DNA from 3 places in the Bacillus mojavensis genome. Region 2 is predicted to be linked to each of the others. Evidence: riboswitches for the same ligand, from Rfam matches in the RefSeq annotation. Region 2 holds a riboswitch; each other region holds the start of a gene.
The links. A riboswitch is a leader RNA that binds a small molecule or an ion and turns the genes downstream of it on or off. The one in region 2 is predicted to bind thiamine pyrophosphate.

Region 1 (3,277 bases), 450 kb from region 2:
ATTCTCCTTTTAGGAGCTCAAACGTTATCTCTTGAAAAATCGGTTTCTCGTTTTCTTCATATGAAAAACGAAGCCGGTCAACCGAAAGTAACGTATTATAGGCTTGCATGATTAGATACCCGTTTCCGTTTCTTTTTCAGTTCCTTTCCCAGCGCCATTCCGTTTAAGACGCCCGTATATGCGAGAGAATCGCTGACAGCTTTTCCAAGAAGTCCGGCTAGAACCGCACCTGAAACGAGACGGATCACAAGCATAATGAGCAGGTATCCCGGTGAATACGCCGCATAACCGGAAACAAAGAGATCATAAATAAAGCTGGCCACCGAAGACCCCATACCCGCCAGAAGCAGCACAGGAAGGGAATATGCTTTCCAGCGTGTCGCAAGAAATACTGCTTCTGCTCCGAGACCTTGAACAACGCCGATCACGATAACCATCGGGCCTGAAGGATTTCCCAGCAAACATTCAACGAGAGCTGCGATGACTTCAGATACAAGGGCAGCCCCCGGTTTGCGAATGATGTACGCGGCAATCACCGACACGATAAACCAAATGCCGTAAATAGGTTCATAAGCGATGGGCCCGAACATCCCTGCAAGTACGTTTCCAAAATGAGTGAATACTAAATAAACAATGGCAAAAACAATACTGATTACGGACATGATGACAATTTCTTTTACTTTCCAGCTTTTCATTTTATCCCTGCTTTCTGTTTTCTTGATGGACTGTTTGCCGAGAAGTTCACGGTCATTGTGACGTGTGTTGTTTGCTGATTTGCCATGCGGAAAGCGGCTTCCAGCGTTCGGAACACGTCGTGTGCATCTCCGTCTAGCTCACTTGCGTAATGAACACCCTGAACAAAGGTGCCGTCAGCCTTAGCGATTTCAACAGCTTTCATGATGATGTCCATATAATCCGGCTCATTCATCGGATAAAGTGCAAATTGGCATGGAGCCTCTGCTTTCAGGGTATGGACAAATTCTTCGTTGACACGCTTTTCATCTGCTGTCAGAAATGTATCTCCTTGTGTATCGCCGGGGCAGCCGATGGAAAACGTCCCGTTCATAACGATGTGTTTTTCGCTATTTGCTGCATAAAGGTAGATGGCTTTGGCGGCGTCGAATACATGCTCGATCGATCCGCGCAAAACTGTGCTGATATGATCGGTTTTTGTCCAAACCTTTGACGTATCGGTTTTTTTCAGCGCAGACTTAATCACACTGATAAAATCATCCGTCATTGGGTATAAAGAGAACCGAAAACCGGCGATTCTGCTTGTACCGCATAAGTTGTCCATTTCTCTGACCTCCTGTTTTTTTGGTAAAATAAAAAACTGCATATCCTTAGGGAATATGCAGTCATAGATCGAGTAAGCGCACGAAAAAATACACCTTTCGGTCAACCTGCACTTCCCCACGCTGGTATTATCCAGATCGGGTCATAAGGGATCAAAGCGTGTTTTTTCGCGCTTTATCTCAGCCATAACAGCACCCCTAGTGCTTTCCGTATACAATTTTTTATTTTGACATCATAATAGATGATAAGAATCATTTTGTAAACAATGAAATCATTTTTTTCATATAGGAACATGAGAGGATGATCGGATTTGGAAAAAGGGCACATATTAATTGTGGAAGATGAAGAAAAAATCGCCAGGGTCCTTCAGCTTGAATTGGAATATGAAGGATACAGCGTGACCATCAAACATAATGGCACTGAAGGGCTTGACGCGGCCGCCGAAGGTTCGTATTCCCTGCTGCTGCTTGATGTCATGCTGCCAGGGATGAGCGGGCTTGAAGTGCTGCGCCGGCTGAGGAAAACAGATCAAGGAACACCGGTTATTTTATTAACCGCCCGCGACAGCATTCCAGATAAGGTAACAGGGCTGGACATCGGTGCGAATGACTATGTCACCAAGCCGTTTGAAATTGAAGAATTGCTTGCCAGAATCAGAGCGGCACTTCGCCAAACCGGAAGCAAAACAGAGGATATCGGCACATTTTTGACATATGACGATTTGCAAGTAAACGAAAAAACACGTGAAGTCAGACGGGGAGACAAAGAAGTTGAATTAACGCCCCGGGAATTTGATTTGCTTGTCTATATGCTGAAGCATCCGCAACAAGTGCTGACGAGGGAGCAAATTCTCAGCTCTGTATGGGGGTTTGATTACATCGGTGATACAAATGTCGTCGACGTGTACATAAGGTATATCAGAAAAAAATTGGACTATCCTTACGAAAAACAGCTGATTCATACCGTGCGCGGAGTCGGCTATACCATTAAGGGGTAAATGATGAAGCTGAAGACTAAGATTCATCTTTATACATCTATTTGGCTGTTGATTTTATTAATGTTGGTCCATACTGCGGTCTATCTCATTTTTTCATCGGCACTCACCTCAAAGGATGCAGCCCGTCTTGCTGATGAAACAGACAATATCGCCGAAGCTCTTCATACCGCCGAAACACAAGGAGTGGCTTTGCAGGATATGCTGCAGGCGTATCTTCCGGCAAACGGAATGGTACGGATAGTGACTGCGGATCAGAAAGCCGTTATGACCATCACCAAGGAAAAAGCATATAAAGACTTCCCTCTTACTTTTCACAGCGGAGAAACGACAGACGTGACAAAGCATACAGGCAAACTGTTTGCAGCAGCAGCTGTCCCTGTCATTTGGACAGATGGACAAGTCGTATCTCTTCAGCTCGTGGAAAGGCTGGAGCATACAGACGAAAGTCTTTTTCTGCTAAAATTTATTTTAATTGCGGCCAGCGCAGCGGTCTGTATCGCTTCCTTCTTTGCTGGCAGCTTACTCGCCCGCCATATCATCAATCCAATCAGACAATTGGTGACAACGATGAAAGACATCCAGAGAGAAAAAGCATTCAAAACAATTTCTCTGGAAGGACAGTCGCACGACGAATTATATCAAATGGGGCTGACTTTTAATGAGATGGCGAGCATGCTGAAAGAGCACTACGACAAACAGCAGCAATTCGTCCAAGACGCTTCACACGAGCTGAAAACCCCGCTCACCATTATTGAAAGCTACAGCAATCTAATGAAACGCTGGGGGGCAAGAAGGCCTGAAGTGCTTGAGGAATCCATTGAAGCCATTCATTCGGAAGCGATCCATATGAAAAAACTGACCAATCAGCTGCTTACCCTGGCCAAGAGCCATAAAGAAATGGAGCTTGATCTGAAAACGGTTGACCTGATCGAAATGTCGCGCGCCGTCATACAAACACTCCAGCCGGTTTATAAACGCGACATT
Region 2 (3,277 bases):
TTCCGTGATGGCGACAGCATAATTTTTGATACCGGTTTTTACGGAAATTAAGAAATCAAGGGCGAGTGCCGAATCAGCAAGGTCAGGCATGCCTTTTGCGTTTTTCGGGTCTAAGAAATCGTTCAATGATCGTCACCTCCTGTTATTGTCGGAGCCTTTTGATAGTTGCTCTGAAGTTCAGTTACGTCCCGTACAGACTGCTGTACATCCTTCTCCATAAGGGCTCTCAGTTCCTGATCGAACACCAGCCCCTGCATCATTTTTGATTTAAGTAAACATACGGTTTTGAAGTTGAGGATTTCGTGTAAATCAACTGTTTCGTGGTTTGCCAAACGGTCTTGTTCCATTTTTTCGGTCACCTCCTGGTTCAAAGGTATTTTTGCCTTGTCTCATGCTTTTATGCGAAAGTGCTATAATGGATAAAATATTTTCTTGGGAGAGTCGGATGATGAAACAAATTATTGCGATGGGCGGCGGTGGTTTTTCAATGGAACCAGATCATCTGGTTCTTGATCAATTTATCATTAATCAGTCAAAGCAGCCCTCACCTCGCATTTGTTTTCTGCCAACGGCAAGCGGGGATGCAGAGAATTATGTCCAGCGGTTTTATCATGCTTTTCAACAGCTTGATTGTGACCCGTCTCATTTGTCTTTGTTTAAGCCGCCGACAACAGATTTAGCCTCCTTTATCTTGGAGAAAGATGTGATTTATGTCGGCGGAGGTAATACAAGAAATTTACTGGTGCTGTGGAAGGAGTGGGGACTGGATCATATATTAAGAGAAGCTTGGGAGAACGGCACTATTTTGGCGGGACTAAGTGCCGGTGCGATCTGCTGGTTTGAAGAAGGAGTGACGGATTCTGCCGGACAGCTGACCGGCTTGAAAAGCTTAGGTTTTTTGCAAGGCAGTTTTTGTCCTCATTATGATGGGGAGAAGGATCGGAGACCTTCATATCATCGCCTGATATTAGAGAAAGCGTTGAGCAACGGTTATGCGGCGGATGATGGAGCAGCTCTTCACTTTATTGATGATCAGTTTTTTCAGGCTGTAAGTTCAAGATTTCATGCAAATGCGTATGAGGTGTTGCTTCATGAAAATGGTGTCTCTGAAACAGCATTGCCAATTACATATTTGTCTTGAATATGCTGAATATTTTATACATTCCTCTTTTTTTCAGTTTGTTTTTATGATAAGATGAGTGGGAAATTAATAGTTACTAGGGGTGCCCGCTGGCGGGCTGAGAGAGAAGATATGCTTCTTAACCCTTTGGACCTGATCTGGTTCGTACCAGCGTGGGGAAGTAGAGGAATTGTTTTTATTGTTGCCGTATACTGCAATAATATGTTTCTTTCTGACTGTAACCGGGTTCATTCAACTGAATCCGGTTTTTTGTGCTGGTTATGGGCTTGATTTTGTCCTTTCAAACAAAGAGAGGGGAAGGATAAGTAATGCAAAATCATTCAGTGCAGCAAGCCAACATTTCCATTATGTCGAGTTTTTCGGGGAGTAAAAAAGTATATGTAGAGGGTGCATCGCCGGATATTCAAGTGCCGATGAGAGAAATTGAACTTAGTCCGACGACAGGATCATTTGGCGAAGAGGAAAACGCACCGGTTCGTGTCTATGATACAAGCGGACCGTATACGGACCCCGATGTGAAGATTAATATTCAAGAAGGTTTAAAACCGCTCCGCCACAGGTGGATCACTGGGCGCGGCGATGTTGAGGAATACGATGGACGTGCTGTGAAGCCAGAAGACAACGGCTATAAAAAGGCTAACCCTAATGTAAGCTATCCCGGGTTAAAGCGGAAACCGCTGCGGGCGAAAGCGGGCCAAAATGTCACTCAAATGCATTATGCCAAAAAAGGAATCATTACACCTGAGATGGAGTTTATCGCAATTCGTGAGCATGTGTCTCCCGAATTTGTGAGAGATGAGGTAGCCAGCGGCAGGGCGATTATTCCAGCAAATATTAATCATCCAGAAAGTGAACCAATGATTATCGGCCGGAATTTTCATGTGAAAATTAACGCGAATATCGGAAATTCAGCGGTTACGTCTTCGATTGAAGAAGAAGTGGAAAAAATGACGTGGGCGATTCGCTGGGGAGCAGATACGATGATGGATCTTTCCACGGGGAAAGACATTCATACGACGCGTGAATGGATTATCAGAAATTGCCCGGTTCCGGTTGGCACCGTGCCGATCTATCAGGCGCTTGAAAAAGTAAACGGTGTAGCGGAGGATTTAACGTGGGAAATCTACCGTGACACGCTGATTGAGCAGGCTGAACAGGGTGTGGATTATTTCACGATTCATGCGGGTGTTTTGCTGCGATATGTACCGCTAACCGCCAAACGGACAACGGGAATTGTGTCACGCGGAGGAGCGATTATGGCACAGTGGTGTCTGGCTCATCATCAGGAAAGCTTTCTATATACTCATTTTGAAGAAATCTGTGAAATTATGAAAACGTATGATATTGCCTTTTCTCTTGGAGACGGGCTTCGCCCAGGGTCAATTGCCGATGCAAATGACGAAGCGCAGTTTGCTGAATTAGAGACGCTCGGAGAACTCACGCAAATTGCCTGGAAGCATGATGTTCAGGTGATGATTGAGGGGCCTGGTCATGTGCCGATGCATAAAATTAAGGAGAACGTCGATAAACAAATGGAAATCTGTAAAGAAGCGCCTTTTTACACGCTAGGGCCGCTGACGACGGATATTGCACCGGGCTATGACCACATTACATCAGCGATCGGAGCGGCGATGATCGGCTGGTATGGAACGGCCATGCTTTGTTATGTGACGCCGAAGGAGCATCTAGGGCTGCCAAACCGTGAAGATGTGCGGGAAGGGGTTATTACATACAAAATTGCGGCGCATGCGGCTGATCTTGCAAAAGGGCATCCGGGAGCGCAAATACGAGATGACGCTTTATCAAAAGCCCGCTTTGAATTCCGCTGGCGCGACCAATTTAACCTGTCGCTTGATCCGGAAAGAGCACTTGAATATCATGATGAGACACTGCCTGCCGAAGGGGCGAAAACGGCTCATTTCTGTTCGATGTGCGGGCCGAAATTTTGCAGCATGAGAATTTCTCAGGATATCCGTGATTATGCCAAAGACAAAGAGCTCAATGAGTGGGATGCCATTCAAGAGGGTATGAAAGAAAAAGCTGAGGAATTTGTAAAACAAGGCAGCAAACTTTATAAGTAACAGTATACAAAAGCGATTGACAGGCCAAATTGAATACGTTTTAATATAGCTAATA
Region 3 (3,277 bases), 2.0 Mb from region 2:
ACTAAGGGGCGGAAACCCCCTAACACTTAGCACTCATCGTTTACGGCGTGGACTACCAGGGTATCTAATCCTGTTCGCTCCCCACGCTTTCGCTCCTCAGCGTCAGTTACAGACCAGAGAGTCGCCTTCGCCACTGGTGTTCCTCCACATCTCTACGCATTTCACCGCTACACGTGGAATTCCACTCTCCTCTTCTGCACTCAAGTTCCCCAGTTTCCAATGACCCTCCCCGGTTGAGCCGGGGGCTTTCACATCAGACTTAAGGAACCGCCTGCGAGCCCTTTACGCCCAATAATTCCGGACAACGCTTGCCACCTACGTATTACCGCGGCTGCTGGCACGTAGTTAGCCGTGGCTTTCTGGTTAGGTACCGTCAAGGTACCGCCCTATTTGAACGGTACTTGTTCTTCCCTAACAACAGAGCTTTACGATCCGAAAACCTTCATCACTCACGCGGCGTTGCTCCGTCAGACTTTCGTCCATTGCGGAAGATTCCCTACTGCTGCCTCCCGTAGGAGTCTGGGCCGTGTCTCAGTCCCAGTGTGGCCGATCACCCTCTCAGGTCGGCTACGCATCGTTGCCTTGGTGAGCCGTTACCTCACCAACTAGCTAATGCGCCGCGGGTCCATCTGTAAGTGGTAGCCGAAGCCACCTTTTATGTTTGAACCATGCGGTTCAAACAAGCATCCGGTATTAGCCCCGGTTTCCCGGAGTTATCCCAGTCTTACAGGCAGGTTACCCACGTGTTACTCACCCGTCCGCCGCTAACATCAGGGAGCAAGCTCCCATCTGTTCGCTCGACTTGCATGTATTAGGCACGCCGCCAGCGTTCGTCCTGAGCCAGGATCAAACTCTCCGATAAAGTAGTTTGACTGACTACGCACATCGTTGTGCGATTTATTTAAAACTTGAATTAACAGGTACGTTTTGTCTTGTTTAGTTTTCAAAGATCATCACCACTCTCGATGAAGCAGCTTTATTAATATAACATTCAGCTCTCTGATTGTCAACAACTTTTTTTCAAAGTGTTTTGAGGCTTCTTGTTTTGTCTGCTGTTCATCAGCGACGTTTAATAATATAACACCTATAATTATTTATTGCAATAGTTTTTTTAAAAAAATCTATAAAATAATAAAACTGTAATCTTTTTTAATTCTATCTAACTTGTAATGCTTTTTAAAACATATATCTATTAATGAATATTTGCCACAGGCAATATCATCTTGTTGTTTTAACCTTTTTCTTGTATAGTAGAAACGAACTAAATATCCGATAACCACAAGGGGAGCATAAAAGCTGAGAGTGAGCGGTTCCGTTCTGACCCTTTGAACCTGTTAGTTAACGCTGGCGTAGGGATGTGGCAAAGTCAAATGAATTGCAGATTGTAAAGCAGTGCGTGGAACTTTCCTATCCTTCCGCGTGCTGCTTTTTTGTTGTCCTTTTGGATTGTCTATCAATGGAAGGGGATTTTTATGGCTCAACCAAGACAACTGGTTCGTCTTATTGAAATTGCAATCATGACTGCTGCTGCTGTCATTTTAGACATCGTTTCCGGAATGTTCCTCCGTATGCCTCAAGGAGGATCGGTATCCATCATGATGATTCCGATTTTTTTGATTTCATTTCGCTGGGGAGTTAAAGCAGGTCTTACCACCGGTCTATTGACAGGTCTTGTTCAAATTGCGATTGGAAATCTATTTCTTCAGCACCCTGTTCAGCTATTGCTTGATTACATTGCAGCGTTCGCCGCTGTTGGAATAAGCGGCTTTTTCGCTTCCGCTGTCCGCAAATCAGCTTTATCAAAAGCAAAAGGAAAATTGATTGTATCAGTGATTTGCGCAGTTTTTATCGGCAGTTTTCTGCGTTATGCTGCACATGTGATTTCAGGGGCGGTATTTTTCGGCAGCTTTGCACCAAAAGGAACGCCGGTATGGATTTACTCATTAACTTATAATGCTACTTATATGGTTCCATCATTCATCATCTGTGCGATTGTCCTTTGTTTATTGTTCATGACAGCTCCGCGCTTGCTGAAAACTGAAAAAGCTTAATCTAACAACCCCCAGCGGCCGTTCCGCTGGGGGTTGTTTTCTATCTTCTGTTAAGCAGATTTTTTAATGAAGCAAGATCCGGCCAAGCGAATCCTATTTCTTTCAAACTTTCTCCTGCGATTTCAAACCTATCCTGGGCTGCTCTTTCAGGTGAAAACGACTGATAAAATGTAATCGAAGGATTCTCTTCTACGACCCAAACAAACATGCTCGTAAAGCCATGATCAAGCAAAAAATCTGCTCCCTTTGTCAAAAGTGCTCTGCCTGCACCTTGCCGCTGTTTTTCTTCTAAAAGGTAAATGGCATATAACTCACCGTCATAGCCTTTCTGCTCTGTACGAATAGGACCAAAAGATGCAAAGCCGAATACTGAACCTTTATCATCTTCTGCCACAAAAACCCCCTTTAATGAACGGGTTTTCCATTTGGCTTCAAAATCGTTGTAGTTTAAACCATTTAAGTATTCAGCCGAGACAATGCCGCTGTATGTTGTCATCCAGCTGTCAACGTGCACTTTTGCGATGGCCTTTATATCATCTATTCGTGCTTCTCTTATAGTCACCATTCATTCTCTATTCCTTTCCGCAATGGTTATTCAGATTTTTGAACAGGTTTTGTTTCTTTTAATTCATTTGTCAGTTCGTTGATGCTCTGTTTGATGTTGCCTTTTCCTGAAAAGTTCTCAATCATTTCCTTTACGTCGATTCCCGAAGACGCTTTTAAGCTTTCTTGTAAGCTGGACATTAAGTTTGTCGCATAGCTTGTGACTTTGTTGGCGCCGCTTGAATCACCGCTGCCTCCTGTATCAACGACGGTGATCTTATCAATATTTGAAAGCGGTGCTGATACCTGTTTCGCGTATTCCGGAAGCATTTTGACAATCATATCGAAAATTGCAGCCTGACCGTACTGCTCAAAGGCAGCAGCAATTTTTTCTTTCGCTTCCGCTTCAGCAAGACCTTTTAAGCGAATAACCTCGGCCTCTGTCTCACCTTTTGCTTTTTCCGCTTCTGCTTTTGCAAGACCGTCAATTCTGACCCTTTCAGCTTCAGCCTTCGCCATCGCTTCTATGCTGTATTTCTTGGCATCGGCTTGGGCTAGCTGTTTGGCTTTTTCAGCAGCGGCAGATTGCTCAACTGAATAGCGGTCTGCATCCGCTTTTTTCTTTACTTCAGAATCATACTGGCGTTCACGGCGAAGTATTTCTTTTTCTTCTAATTCAATTT

Region 1: linked by a shared signal. The riboswitch ahead of HC660_RS07295 (HMP/thiamine ABC transporter substrate-binding protein ThiU) and the one ahead of thiC (phosphomethylpyrimidine synthase ThiC) in region 2 are both predicted to bind thiamine pyrophosphate.
Region 3: linked by a shared signal. The riboswitch ahead of thiT (energy-coupled thiamine transporter ThiT) and the one ahead of thiC (phosphomethylpyrimidine synthase ThiC) in region 2 are both predicted to bind thiamine pyrophosphate.

Annotation. Positions count from the first base shown of each region.
Region 1 covers NZ_CP051464.1:1,400,765-1,404,041, forward strand. Annotated here, with positions in the region: gene HC660_RS07285 (ABC transporter ATP-binding protein) at 1-109, opposite strand, end outside; gene HC660_RS07290 (ECF transporter S component) at 96-695, opposite strand; gene HC660_RS07295 (HMP/thiamine ABC transporter substrate-binding protein ThiU) at 692-1,297, opposite strand; TPP riboswitch at 1,394-1,505, opposite strand; gene ykoG (two-component system response regulator YkoG) at 1,607-2,293, shown strand; gene HC660_RS07305 (sensor histidine kinase) at 2,297-3,277, shown strand, end outside.
Region 2 covers NZ_CP051464.1:955,120-958,396, forward strand. Annotated here, with positions in the region: gene HC660_RS04910 (spore coat protein) at 1-126, opposite strand, end outside; gene HC660_RS04915 (spore coat protein) at 123-347, opposite strand; gene HC660_RS04920 (Type 1 glutamine amidotransferase-like domain-containing protein) at 449-1,141, shown strand; TPP riboswitch at 1,210-1,317, shown strand; gene thiC (phosphomethylpyrimidine synthase ThiC) at 1,450-3,222, shown strand.
Region 3 covers NZ_CP051464.1:2,963,673-2,966,949, forward strand. Annotated here, with positions in the region: rRNA gene HC660_RS15585 (16S ribosomal RNA) at 1-862, opposite strand, end outside; TPP riboswitch at 1,272-1,373, shown strand; gene thiT (energy-coupled thiamine transporter ThiT) at 1,473-2,051, shown strand; gene HC660_RS15595 (GNAT family N-acetyltransferase) at 2,092-2,616, opposite strand; gene floT (flotillin lipid rafts scaffold protein FloT) at 2,643-3,277, opposite strand, start outside.